Regions from separate parts of the Streptomyces sp. CNT372 genome, predicted to be linked through region 2. Evidence: riboswitches for the same ligand, from Rfam matches in the RefSeq annotation. Region 2 holds a riboswitch; each other region holds the start of a gene.

Region 1 (3,265 bases), on a different contig from region 2:
CACCCGGACCGACCGACAGAAGAAGCCGACCGACAGAAGAAGGTGCCCGACCATGCCGGGACAACCGCACACGGAGCCATCCGGAGCAGGCCGGGGACGACTCGGCGGGGACATCGGCCGCCGAGTCGGAGTGCGGCGGCGGGAGCTGGGGCTCTCCCGCGAGGAGGTCGCCACCCGGGCCGGATCGGCCCCCGGCTACATCCAGTACCTGGAGGAGAACCCCGCGGCCCCGGGCATGGGGTTCCTGCTGCGGCTCGCGGACGCCCTGGAGACGACGGTCACCGCGCTCACCGGCAGCGGCGCCGACCTGCCGGAGGGGCTGGGGCGGGCGGGCTACCACCCGGAGCTGGTGGAGCTGGCCGCGCCGGAGTGCTGGGACCTCCTCGGGACCCACGGCGTCGGGCGGGTCGCCGTGACCACCCCGGACGGGCCCGCGATCCTGCCGGTGAACTACCTGGTCTCGGAGGGCGAGGTCGCCTTCCGCACCTCCCCCGGGGCCCTGCCCGGCCGGGCCGCCGGCGGCGAGGTCGCCTTCGAGGTCGACCATATCGACGAGGCGTTCAGCCAGGGCTGGAGTGTGCTGCTGGTGGGGGACGCGCGGACGGTGGCGGAGGAAGACGCGGTCCGCCGCCTCGACGAACTCGCTTACAGCGCTCCGTGGGCGGGCGGCGACAGGGAGCTGTGGATCGCCGTCGCGCCGGAGCGGGTCACCGGGCGGCGCATTCTGGTCCGCGGGGCACCTGGAAACGCATAGCTCGCAAAACGGGCATCATTGAGTAAATCACCCCCTCTTTCGAGAGGGGGGCCCTGTGTATTCATGCGGCGCAATGTCCGTTTGTATCCGCAATGGCGTATCTGGCGTTCTTTGTGATCCGTTCCGTGACATCGGTCACGCGCCCGGTCCGCCGGCGCTTCCCGGGCGCCCTCAGAGGGCTTTCCGTGCAAGCGAACTGACGGTCCGTCGGGAAGGGCGCAACATCATTTACCCGCCCTTTAAGATCGCGTACATTGCGGTTGTGAATTCCAGGCTTGTTCCCCGGTGCGCCTCTCGCCTACGGTCACGGCATTCCGGATGGAACGCCGAATCCTGCCGCTGTCCGGATACCCGACCACATCACCCGTAACGGCAGGAGCGGGGGAACCAGGTAAGTCGCCGGACCGGAATCCACACGGAACAACCGGACGGCTCGGGGTGAAGCCGCGCCCAGCGCGGCCGGGCATCTCCAGCCCGAACCCGACAGCTCACCTCGCAGGCGACGGAGAGGAATTCTTCATGCCTGCACACGGCAAGCACCGCCGCCCCGGTACCAACCGCCTGGCCCGCCGCCTCGTCGCCGCCGGCACCGGCGCCGCCGCCCTCGCCCTCCCGGTCCTCGGTGCCGCCACCGCCAACGCCGCCCCCGCCGCCGAGCTCCCGGCCGTCGCGAAGGCCGTCGCGGCCGCCGCCCCCGCGAAGAAGGCGCCCACCACCTACTCCGTGGTCGCCGGCGACTCGCTCTCCGCGATCGCCGCCGCGCACTCCCTGGAAGGCGGCTGGCAGAAGCTCTACCAGGACAACCGCCGGGCCGTCGGCGCCAACCCGTCCCTGATCCACCCCGGCCTGGAGCTGACCGTCGGCGGCAAGGCCGCCACCAAGGCCAAGGCCCCCGCCGAGCGCGCCGACCGCTCCGAGAAGCGCGCCACCCCGGTCGCCCAGAAGGCGGAGGCCGCCCCGAAGGCGTACTCCGACGACCTCGACGGCTGGATCAAGGAATCGCTGGACATCATGGCCCAGCACGGAATTCCGGGCAGCTACGACGGCATCTACCGCAACATCATGCGGGAGTCTTCCGGAAACCCGCTGGCGATCAACAACTGGGACTCCAACGCCGCCAAGGGGACGCCCTCCAAGGGCCTTCTCCAGGTGATCGACCCGACCTTCCAGGCGTACCACGTCCCGGGTACCTCGACGGACAGCTACGACCCCGTCGCCAACATCACGGCCGCCTGCAACTACGCCGCCGACCGCTACGGTTCGATCGACAACGTCAACGGTCCCTACTGACCGACGACGCCGAATTCACGGATTCGGCCTCCGTCCATCGCATTGCAGAAGCCAACGGACGCCGGGAGTCCGGACCGTCACCACACGGTCCGGCCGCCCGGCGTCCGCGCATTCCCCCGCTGACGGCGAGCGCGCCCGCCGCTCCCGGACAGCGCACCAGACCGCGCGGCGGTCCTCCGCCCGCGCTGCAATGGACAGATGACGGCGCCACCCGACGACTGCCTCGCCCGCAACGAGTGGATCTGCGGCGACTACCTCTCCACCCGCGGCGAGATCCTCGTCGACGCCGTGCTCCAGCACCTGGAGCTGACCTTCCTCTCCGTCCTCATCGGGCTCGTCCTCGCCGTACCCCTCGCCGTCGCCGCCCGCCGCTGGGGCTGGGCCGCGGCCCCCGTCCTCGCCCTGACGACGATCCTCTACACCATCCCGTCCCTGGCGATGTTCTCCCTGCTGCTGCCGGTCTACGGACTCTCCGCCACCCTGGTCGTCGCGGGACTGGTCCTCTACTCGCTCACCCTCCTCGTCCGCAACATCCTCGCCGGGCTGCGCGCCGTGCCCGAGGAGACCCGGCAGGCCGCCCGCGGCATGGGCTACGGGCCCGTCCGGCTGCTCTGCACCGTCGAACTGCCCCTCGCCCTCCCCGCCGCCATGGCCGGACTGCGCATCGCCACCGTCTCGGCCGTCTCCCTGGTCACCATCGGCGCGATCGTCGGCCACGGCGGCCTCGGGAACCTCATCTGGTCCGGGATGAACACCTACTTCAAGGCCCAGGTGCTCACCGCCTCCGTGCTGTGCGTGGTCATCGCGGTCGCCGCCGACCTGGTCCTGCTGCTGGTGCAGCGGCTGCTCACCCCCTGGACACGGAAGGGGGCCGCGTGAACACCCTCTCCGCCGCGTGGGAGTGGCTCACCACCGGCTCGAACTGGTCCGGGGACGGCGGCATCACCCAGCGCCTCATCGAGCACCTCTATCTCACCGGCGTCTGCCTCGGCATCAGCTGCCTGATCGCCCTCCCCGTCGCCCTCGTCCTCGGCCACCTCGGCAAGGGCGGCGCACTCGCCGTCAACCTCTCCAACGTGGGCCGCGCCGTCCCCACCTTCGCCGTCCTCGTCCTGCTGCTGCTCAGCCCGATCGGCGGCTGGGGGACCTGGCCCACCGTCATCGCCCTGGTCCTCTTCGCCGTCCCGCCGCTCCTCACCAACGCCTATGTCGGCATGCGCG
Region 2 (3,265 bases):
TGCGCTGCGACCGCCCCGGCCAGCAGGTCGTCGCGGTCGAGATCCTGCTCGACGCCCCGCTCGACGCCGAGCCCGCGGAGCTGGACGGCGTGGCCACCATCATGGCCCGCGCCCTGTCCGAGGGCACCGACAAGCACAGCGCCGAGGAGTTCGCCGCCGAGCTGGAGCGCTGCGGCGCCACCCTCGACTCGATGGCCGACCACCCGGGCGTACGGGTCTCCCTGGAGGTGCCCGCCTCCCGGCTGGCCAAGGGCCTCGGCCTGCTCGCCGACGCCCTGCGCGCCCCGGCCTTCGACGAGGGCGAGGTGGGCCGGCTGGTCCGCAACCGCCTGGACGAGATCCCGCACGAGATGGCCAACCCGGCCCGCCGCGCCGCCAAGCAGCTCTCCGCCGAGCTGTTCCCGGCCGCGCTGCGTGTCTCCCGCCCCCGCCAGGGCACCGAGGAGACGGTCTCCCGGATCGACGCCGCCGCCGTGCGGGCGTTCTACAGCGCGCACGTCCGCCCCTCGACCGCCACCTGTGTGATCGTCGGCGACCTCACGGGCGTCGACGTGGACGCGGTGCTCGACGAGACCCTGGGCGCCTGGACGGGCGACAAGGCCGTCCCGCACCGGGTCCCCGCGGTCACCGCCGACGACACCGGCCGCGTGGTGATCGTGGACCGTCCCGGCGCGGTGCAGACCCAGCTGCTCATCGGCCGGATCGGCCCGGACCGCCACGACAGCGTCTGGCCGGCCCAGGTGCTCGGCACCTACTGCCTCGGCGGCACCCTGACGTCGCGTCTGGACCGCGTCCTGCGTGAGGAGAAGGGGTACACCTACGGCGTCCGGGCCTTCGGCCAGGTGCTGTTGTCCGCCGCGGACGGCTCGGGCGCGTCGATGCTGGCCATCAGCGGTTCCGTGGACACGCCCAACACCGGCCCCGCCCTGGACGACCTGTGGAAGGTGCTGCGCACCCTCGCGGCCGAGGGGCTCACGGACGCCGAGCGGGACGTGGCCGTGCAGAACCTCGTCGGCGTCGCCCCGCTGAAGTTCGAGACGGCGGCCTCCGTCGCCGCCACCCTCGCGGACCAGGTGGAGCAGTCCCTTCCGGACGACTACCAGGCCCAGTTGTACGCCCGGCTGGCCGCCACCGGCACGGTCGAGGCGACGGCCGCCGCGGTCAACGCCTTCCCGGTGGACCGCCTGGTCACCGTGCTGGTGGGCGACGCGGCGCAGATCGCGGAGCCCGTGAAGGCCCTCGGTATCGGCGAGGTGACCGTCGTCACCGGCTGAGCCGGCGGCCCGCAGCCCGCGGCCCGGCTCCGGAGCGGGGACACAAGCCGCACAACCGGATGAAAGGGGACCCCGACACTGTCCGTAGTGTCGGGGTTTCTCCGTTCTTCATGAGGTTTTTCCTTCATGTGGTGCTGGGTGCCGCTATGGGGTGTGGCATGCGCTACAAATCAGGCTGTCCGTTTGGTGATTGAGTGATCGGCTGCCTAGCGTCTTTCCGGCTGTTCGCCGAGAAGCCCGCCGCGTCCGCGGCACGGACAGTCATCGCCGAGTCCCCGTCCGGCGCGAGCCTGGGGAGCCGGGGACCCACGTCCCTGGGGTGAATCGGAAGCCTTCGTCCGCGGAGGCGACCGTAGGAGACCTTCCTGCTCCGAACCCGTCAGCTAACCCGGTAGGCGAGAAGGAAGGAAAGGAACCAGCCTCTCCATGGCGTTCACCCGTGCCACCGGGAAGCACCGTGCCCCGAGCCGTCTGACGCGCAGGACCGCGAGCCTCGCCGGCGTCGCGACCATCGCCACCACCGGCGTCATCGGCACCCTCGCCTCCCCGGCGCTCGCCGCCGAGGCCGAGGCCGCCTCCGTCGAGGACACCGGCCTCACCCAGGTCGTCTCCGTCGGCACCCTCGCCGACGAGATAGCCGACCAGGCCGCCGCCCAGCAGCAGGCCGCCGAGGAGGCCGAGGCCAAGGCCCGCGCCGAGGCGGAGGCCAAGCGCAGGGCCGAGGCCCGCGCCAAGGAGGCCCGGGAGGCCAAGGAGCGCGCCGCCCGCGAGGCCGAGCGCAAGCGCCTGAACTCCTTCCGGCTGCCGATCGCCGGCTCGTACGTCACCACCGGCTACCAGACCGGCGGCAGCCTCTGGTCCTCCGGCAGCCACTCCGGCGTCGACTTCCGCGCCCCCATGGGCAGCTCCGTCGTCGCGGTCGGCTCCGGCACGGTCGTCGAGGCCGGCTGGGGCGGCGCGTACGGCAACAACGTCGTGCTGAGGATGAACGACGGCACCTACACCCAGTACGGGCACCTCTCCTCGGTCTCCGTCTCCGTGGGCCAGCAGGTCGTGCCCGGCCAGCAGCTCGGCCTCTCCGGCTCCACCGGCAACTCCACCGGCCCGCACCTCCACTTCGAGGCCCGCACCACGGCCGAGTACGGCTCCGACATGAACCCGGTCGCCTACCTCCGCGCCCGCGGTGTGAACGTCTGAGGCGCCGCGCACGAGCGACTGCTTCCGCCCGCAGGCCCCCGGCACCGAGCCGGGGGCCTGGGGCGCTCCTGCCGCCCTCCGCCGGCTTCGCGCCGTACGCATTCCACCGGTTCCGGCCAAAAGTCCTGAAGATTATGCCGTGGATTCCCGCGGTCCTTCGGAAAAGCCCGGCGGCTGGAATAGAGTCTCGGCACACGAGTCAATCGGTGCAGCTTTTCGTGCGATCCACGGAGGTCCGGCCATGCGCATTCCCGCGCACTCTGTATGCACGGCGATCCGGGACGACATCGTCTCCGGGGTCTTCGCGCGGGGCAGCCGCCTGACCGAGGAGCAGCTCGCCCGCCGCTACGGGGTCTCCCGGGTCCCGGTGCGCGAGGCGCTGCGCACGCTGGAGTCCGAGGGCTTCGTCGTCACCCGCCGGCACGCCGGTGCGCATGTCGCGGAGCCCACCGAGCAGGAGGCGGCCGACCTGCTGGAGATCCGGCTGCTGCTGGAGCCGCTCGCCGCGGCGCGGGCGGCGCAGCGGCGCACCGAGGCGCATCTGAAGGTGCTGCGCGGCCTGGTGCGGCTGGGCCAGGACCGGGCGCGCCGGGGGCAGGGCGAGGATCTGCGGTCGCTGGGGGGCTGGTTCCACGAGACGCTGGCGCAGGCCTGCGGCAGCCCGGGGCTGACCGCGCTGCTGACCCAGCTGCGTCACAAGATCGCCTGGATGTACTCCGTGGAGCAGCCCGCCGCTCCGGTGGAGGCCTGGGCCGAGCACGGCGCGATCGTGGACGCGGTCGCCCGCGGCGACG
Region 3 (3,265 bases), on a different contig from region 2:
CCTCGAACTGGAGGATGTTGCGGATGGTCGCGCCGCGGAAGGCGTAGATCGACTGGTCCGCGTCACCGACGACGCACAGCTCGGCCGGCGCCAGGTCCTCGTAGCCCTCGCCGACCAGTTCGCGCACGAGCGTGTACTGGGCGTGGTTGGTGTCCTGGTACTCGTCGACCAGGACGTGCCGGAAGCGGCGGCGGTAGTGCTCGGCCACCTCCGGGAAGGCCTGGAGGAGGTGCACGGTGGTCATGATGATGTCGTCGAAGTCCAGGGCGTTGGCCTCGCGCAGCCGCGCCTGGTACATCCGGTACGCCTCGGCCAGCGTCTTCTCGAACCCTCCGCCGGAGCCTTCTGCCTGGGAGGCACCCCCGTACGCCTGGTCGGCGAAGGTCTCCTCGTCGATCAGCTCGTTCTTCAGGTTGGAGATCTTGGCGCTGAAGGACTTCGGCGGGAACTTCTTCGGATCGAGGTCGAGGTCGCGGCAGACCAGGGACATCAGGCGCTTGGAGTCGGCCGCGTCGTAGATCGAGAACGAGGAGGTGAAGCCGAGCTTCTTCGACTCGCGGCGCAGGATGCGCACGCAGGCGCTGTGGAAGGTCATCACCCACATCGCGTTGGCCCGGGGGCCGACGAGCTGCTCGACGCGCTCCTTCATCTCCCCGGCGGCCTTGTTGGTGAAGGTGATCGCCAGTATCTGGCCGGGGTGGACGTGCCGGGCGGCCAGCAGGTGGGCGATGCGGTGGGTGAGCACCCGGGTCTTGCCGGAGCCGGCGCCCGCGACGATGAGCAGCGGCGAGCCGGTGTGCACGACGGCCGCGCCCTGCTGCTCGTTCAGCCCTTCGAGCAGGGCGGCGGCGTCCACGGCGGGGCGGGGGGCGCCGTCGCGGTAGTAGCCGTCGCGGGCGGGCGGCACGTCGTACGCGCCCTGGAAGAGGTCGTCCGGGATCGGCTCCGCGGCCGCTTCCCCGGGCGGCGGCGGAGCGTGCTCGTCCCCGTGCGGCTCCTCGTCGGGAGGCGTCAGGCCGGTCAGGAAGCTGTCGTCAAAGAGGCTGCTCATCGCCTACCGAGTCTAGGCGGAGGGACGGACACTCCGGGCCGCGCTTCCGGGAATGCCCGCCGGTGCACGGTGTGTGACCGGACGCCTCCGGGACGGGGTCACAACGACACGCCCCGAGAAAGGTCACGAAAATGTATCGGACATATCGAACACCAACCTTCACAGCACACACACGAATTGGTTAGCGTGCTCGATCAGACGGCCCGCAACCCTCCCGGCGAACCGCGTCGGACGGGCCGGCTGCGCCGAATCCGTACTCCTCGCAGGGCAGTTCGGAACCGGGGACCCAAAAACGCATCAACCGGGGTGAATCGGGCCGCGTTTCTCGCGCCCGTAGGGCATCTTCCGTTCGCCCGAACCCGACAGCTAACCCGGTAGGCGGTCCACGGAAGAAGGAGATGCCGGCCTTGGCGTCGCATCGCAGGACCCGCACACGCACCATCAAGCCCTCCCCCGCCGTCGGTTTCACGACGGCCGCGCTCGCCGGCGTCACACTGCTGTCGACACAGAGCGCGACGGCCGCCCCCGGTGAGCCGAAGCCCTCGATCGAGGACGTCCAGAAGAAGGTCGACGACCTCTACCGTCAGGCCGGAAGCGCGACCCAGGAGTACAACAAGGCCCGCGAGGCGACCGCGGAGAAGCGCCGCGAGGTCGACACCCTGCTCGACCAGTCGGCCGACCGGGCCGAGAAGCTCAACGAGTCCCGCCGCGCGCTCGGCACCTACGCGACGGCCCAGTACCGCACCGGCGCCGTGACCCCGACGGCCGCCCTGATGTTCGCGGACAGCCCGCAGGACTACTTCGACCAGTCGCGGCTCATGGACCGCATGACCGACCAGCAGCAGTCGGCGATCGCGGCCTACGAGACCGAGCGGGCCGCCGCGGCGAAGCAGCGCGCGGAGGCGGGCAAGCGGCTCCAGTCGCTCACCGAGTCGCAGCAGGCCCTGCGCACCAGCAAGCAGACCGTGCAGACCAAGCTGGCCGAGGCGCGTTCGCTGCTGTCCCGGCTGACCGCCGAGGAGAAGGCGCGGCTCGCCGCGATCGAGCGCGAGAAGGAGGCGGAGGCCCGCCGCAAGGCGGAAGCCAAGGCCAAGGCGGAGGCGGAGGCCCGCGCCGAGGAGGAGGCGGAGGCCGCCCGCCGAGCGCAGGAGGACCAGCAGCCGGGGACGGGCACGGGGACGGGGACCGGAACGGCCCCGGGCACCGGCTCCGGCTCCGGCACGGAGGACGGCGGGTACGCGGCCAAGGCCGACAAGGTCCTCGCCTTCGCCCGTGCCCAGATCGGCAAGCCCTACGTGTGGGGCGCCACGGGCCCCAGTTCCTTCGACTGCTCCGGGCTCACCCAGGCCGCGTGGAAGGCGGCCGGCGTGGACCTGCCGCGCACCACGTGGGACCAGGTCAAGGTCGGCACCCGGGTCGCCACGGCCGATCTGCGCCCGGGTGACCTGGTGTTCTTCTACGACGACATCAGCCACGTCGGCATCTACGCCGGAGACGGCACGATGATCCACGCGCCCAAGCCGGGCGCGAACGTCCGCGAGGAGTCCATCTACTCCATGCCGATCCACGGCAGCGTCCGCCCGGCCTGACCGCTACCGGACCTCACCGCACCTCACCGGGCCGCCGGCTCACCGGACCCGCACCTCTCTCCCCCCCCCCCCCCCCGCGCACGCCACGGGCGCGCGGGGGCGGAGCGAGCGCGGAGGGGCGCAGGCGTGGAGGCGCGGGGAAGGTGCACAGGCGTGGAGGCGCGGAAAGGTGCGGAGGGCGCGGGGACCGCTCAGGTCCAGAGCGTCGCGATGAAGACGTTGGCCACCGTCAGGCCGCCGACCGCGCCGAACAGCGCCTTGTCGACCGTCTCCTCGTCCCGCTTCACGTAGACCAGGCCCAGGATCACGACCAGGACGGCCAGCTTGATGCCGATCTTGAGGTTGTTCACCGTCTGGTCGTCCGCCTGGTTCAGGCCCACCAGCGCGACTCCGGTGACCAGCATCGTGACGGCGCCGTGCAGCATGGCCGGCGTGAAGCGCGCGGTGCCGGCGCCTATCGCCTTCATCTGGGTGAGAAAACCGCCCAGCAGCGACGCGATGCCGATGATGTGCAGGGCGACGAAGACATTGATCAGTACGTCCATGGGCCGGAGCCTATGCGGGGCCGGATCACCGCCCCCTGGTCAGGTAACCCTCAGCTCCGTCTCCGGTCGCCGGACCGCCG

What was found. A riboswitch is a leader RNA that binds a small molecule or an ion and turns the genes downstream of it on or off. The one in region 2 is predicted to bind cyclic di-AMP.
Region 1: it holds a riboswitch for cyclic di-AMP, as region 2 does, so the genes downstream of both, C593_RS0120510 (LysM peptidoglycan-binding domain-containing protein) here and C593_RS0126745 (M23 family metallopeptidase) in region 2, are expected to answer to the same signal.
Region 3: it holds a riboswitch for cyclic di-AMP, as region 2 does, so the genes downstream of both, C593_RS0111395 (C40 family peptidase) here and C593_RS0126745 (M23 family metallopeptidase) in region 2, are expected to answer to the same signal.

What each region holds. Positions count from the first base shown of each region.
Region 1 is NZ_KB897785.1:45,009-48,273, forward strand. It holds gene C593_RS0120505 (pyridoxamine 5'-phosphate oxidase family protein) at 53-754, shown strand; cyclic di-AMP (ydaO/yuaA leader) riboswitch at 1,072-1,271, shown strand; gene C593_RS0120510 (LysM peptidoglycan-binding domain-containing protein) at 1,274-2,044, shown strand; gene C593_RS0120515 (ABC transporter permease) at 2,243-2,923, shown strand; gene C593_RS0120520 (ABC transporter permease) at 2,920-3,265, shown strand, end outside.
Region 2 is NZ_KB897792.1:100,843-104,107, forward strand. It holds gene C593_RS0126740 (M16 family metallopeptidase) at 1-1,274, shown strand, start outside; cyclic di-AMP (ydaO/yuaA leader) riboswitch at 1,530-1,686, shown strand; gene C593_RS0126745 (M23 family metallopeptidase) at 1,701-2,471, shown strand; gene C593_RS0126750 (GntR family transcriptional regulator) at 2,713-3,265, shown strand, end outside.
Region 3 is NZ_KB897780.1:218,245-221,509, forward strand. It holds gene pcrA (DNA helicase PcrA) at 1-1,051, opposite strand, end outside; cyclic di-AMP (ydaO/yuaA leader) riboswitch at 1,285-1,447, shown strand; gene C593_RS0111395 (C40 family peptidase) at 1,450-2,640, shown strand; gene C593_RS0111400 (hypothetical protein) at 2,832-3,185, opposite strand.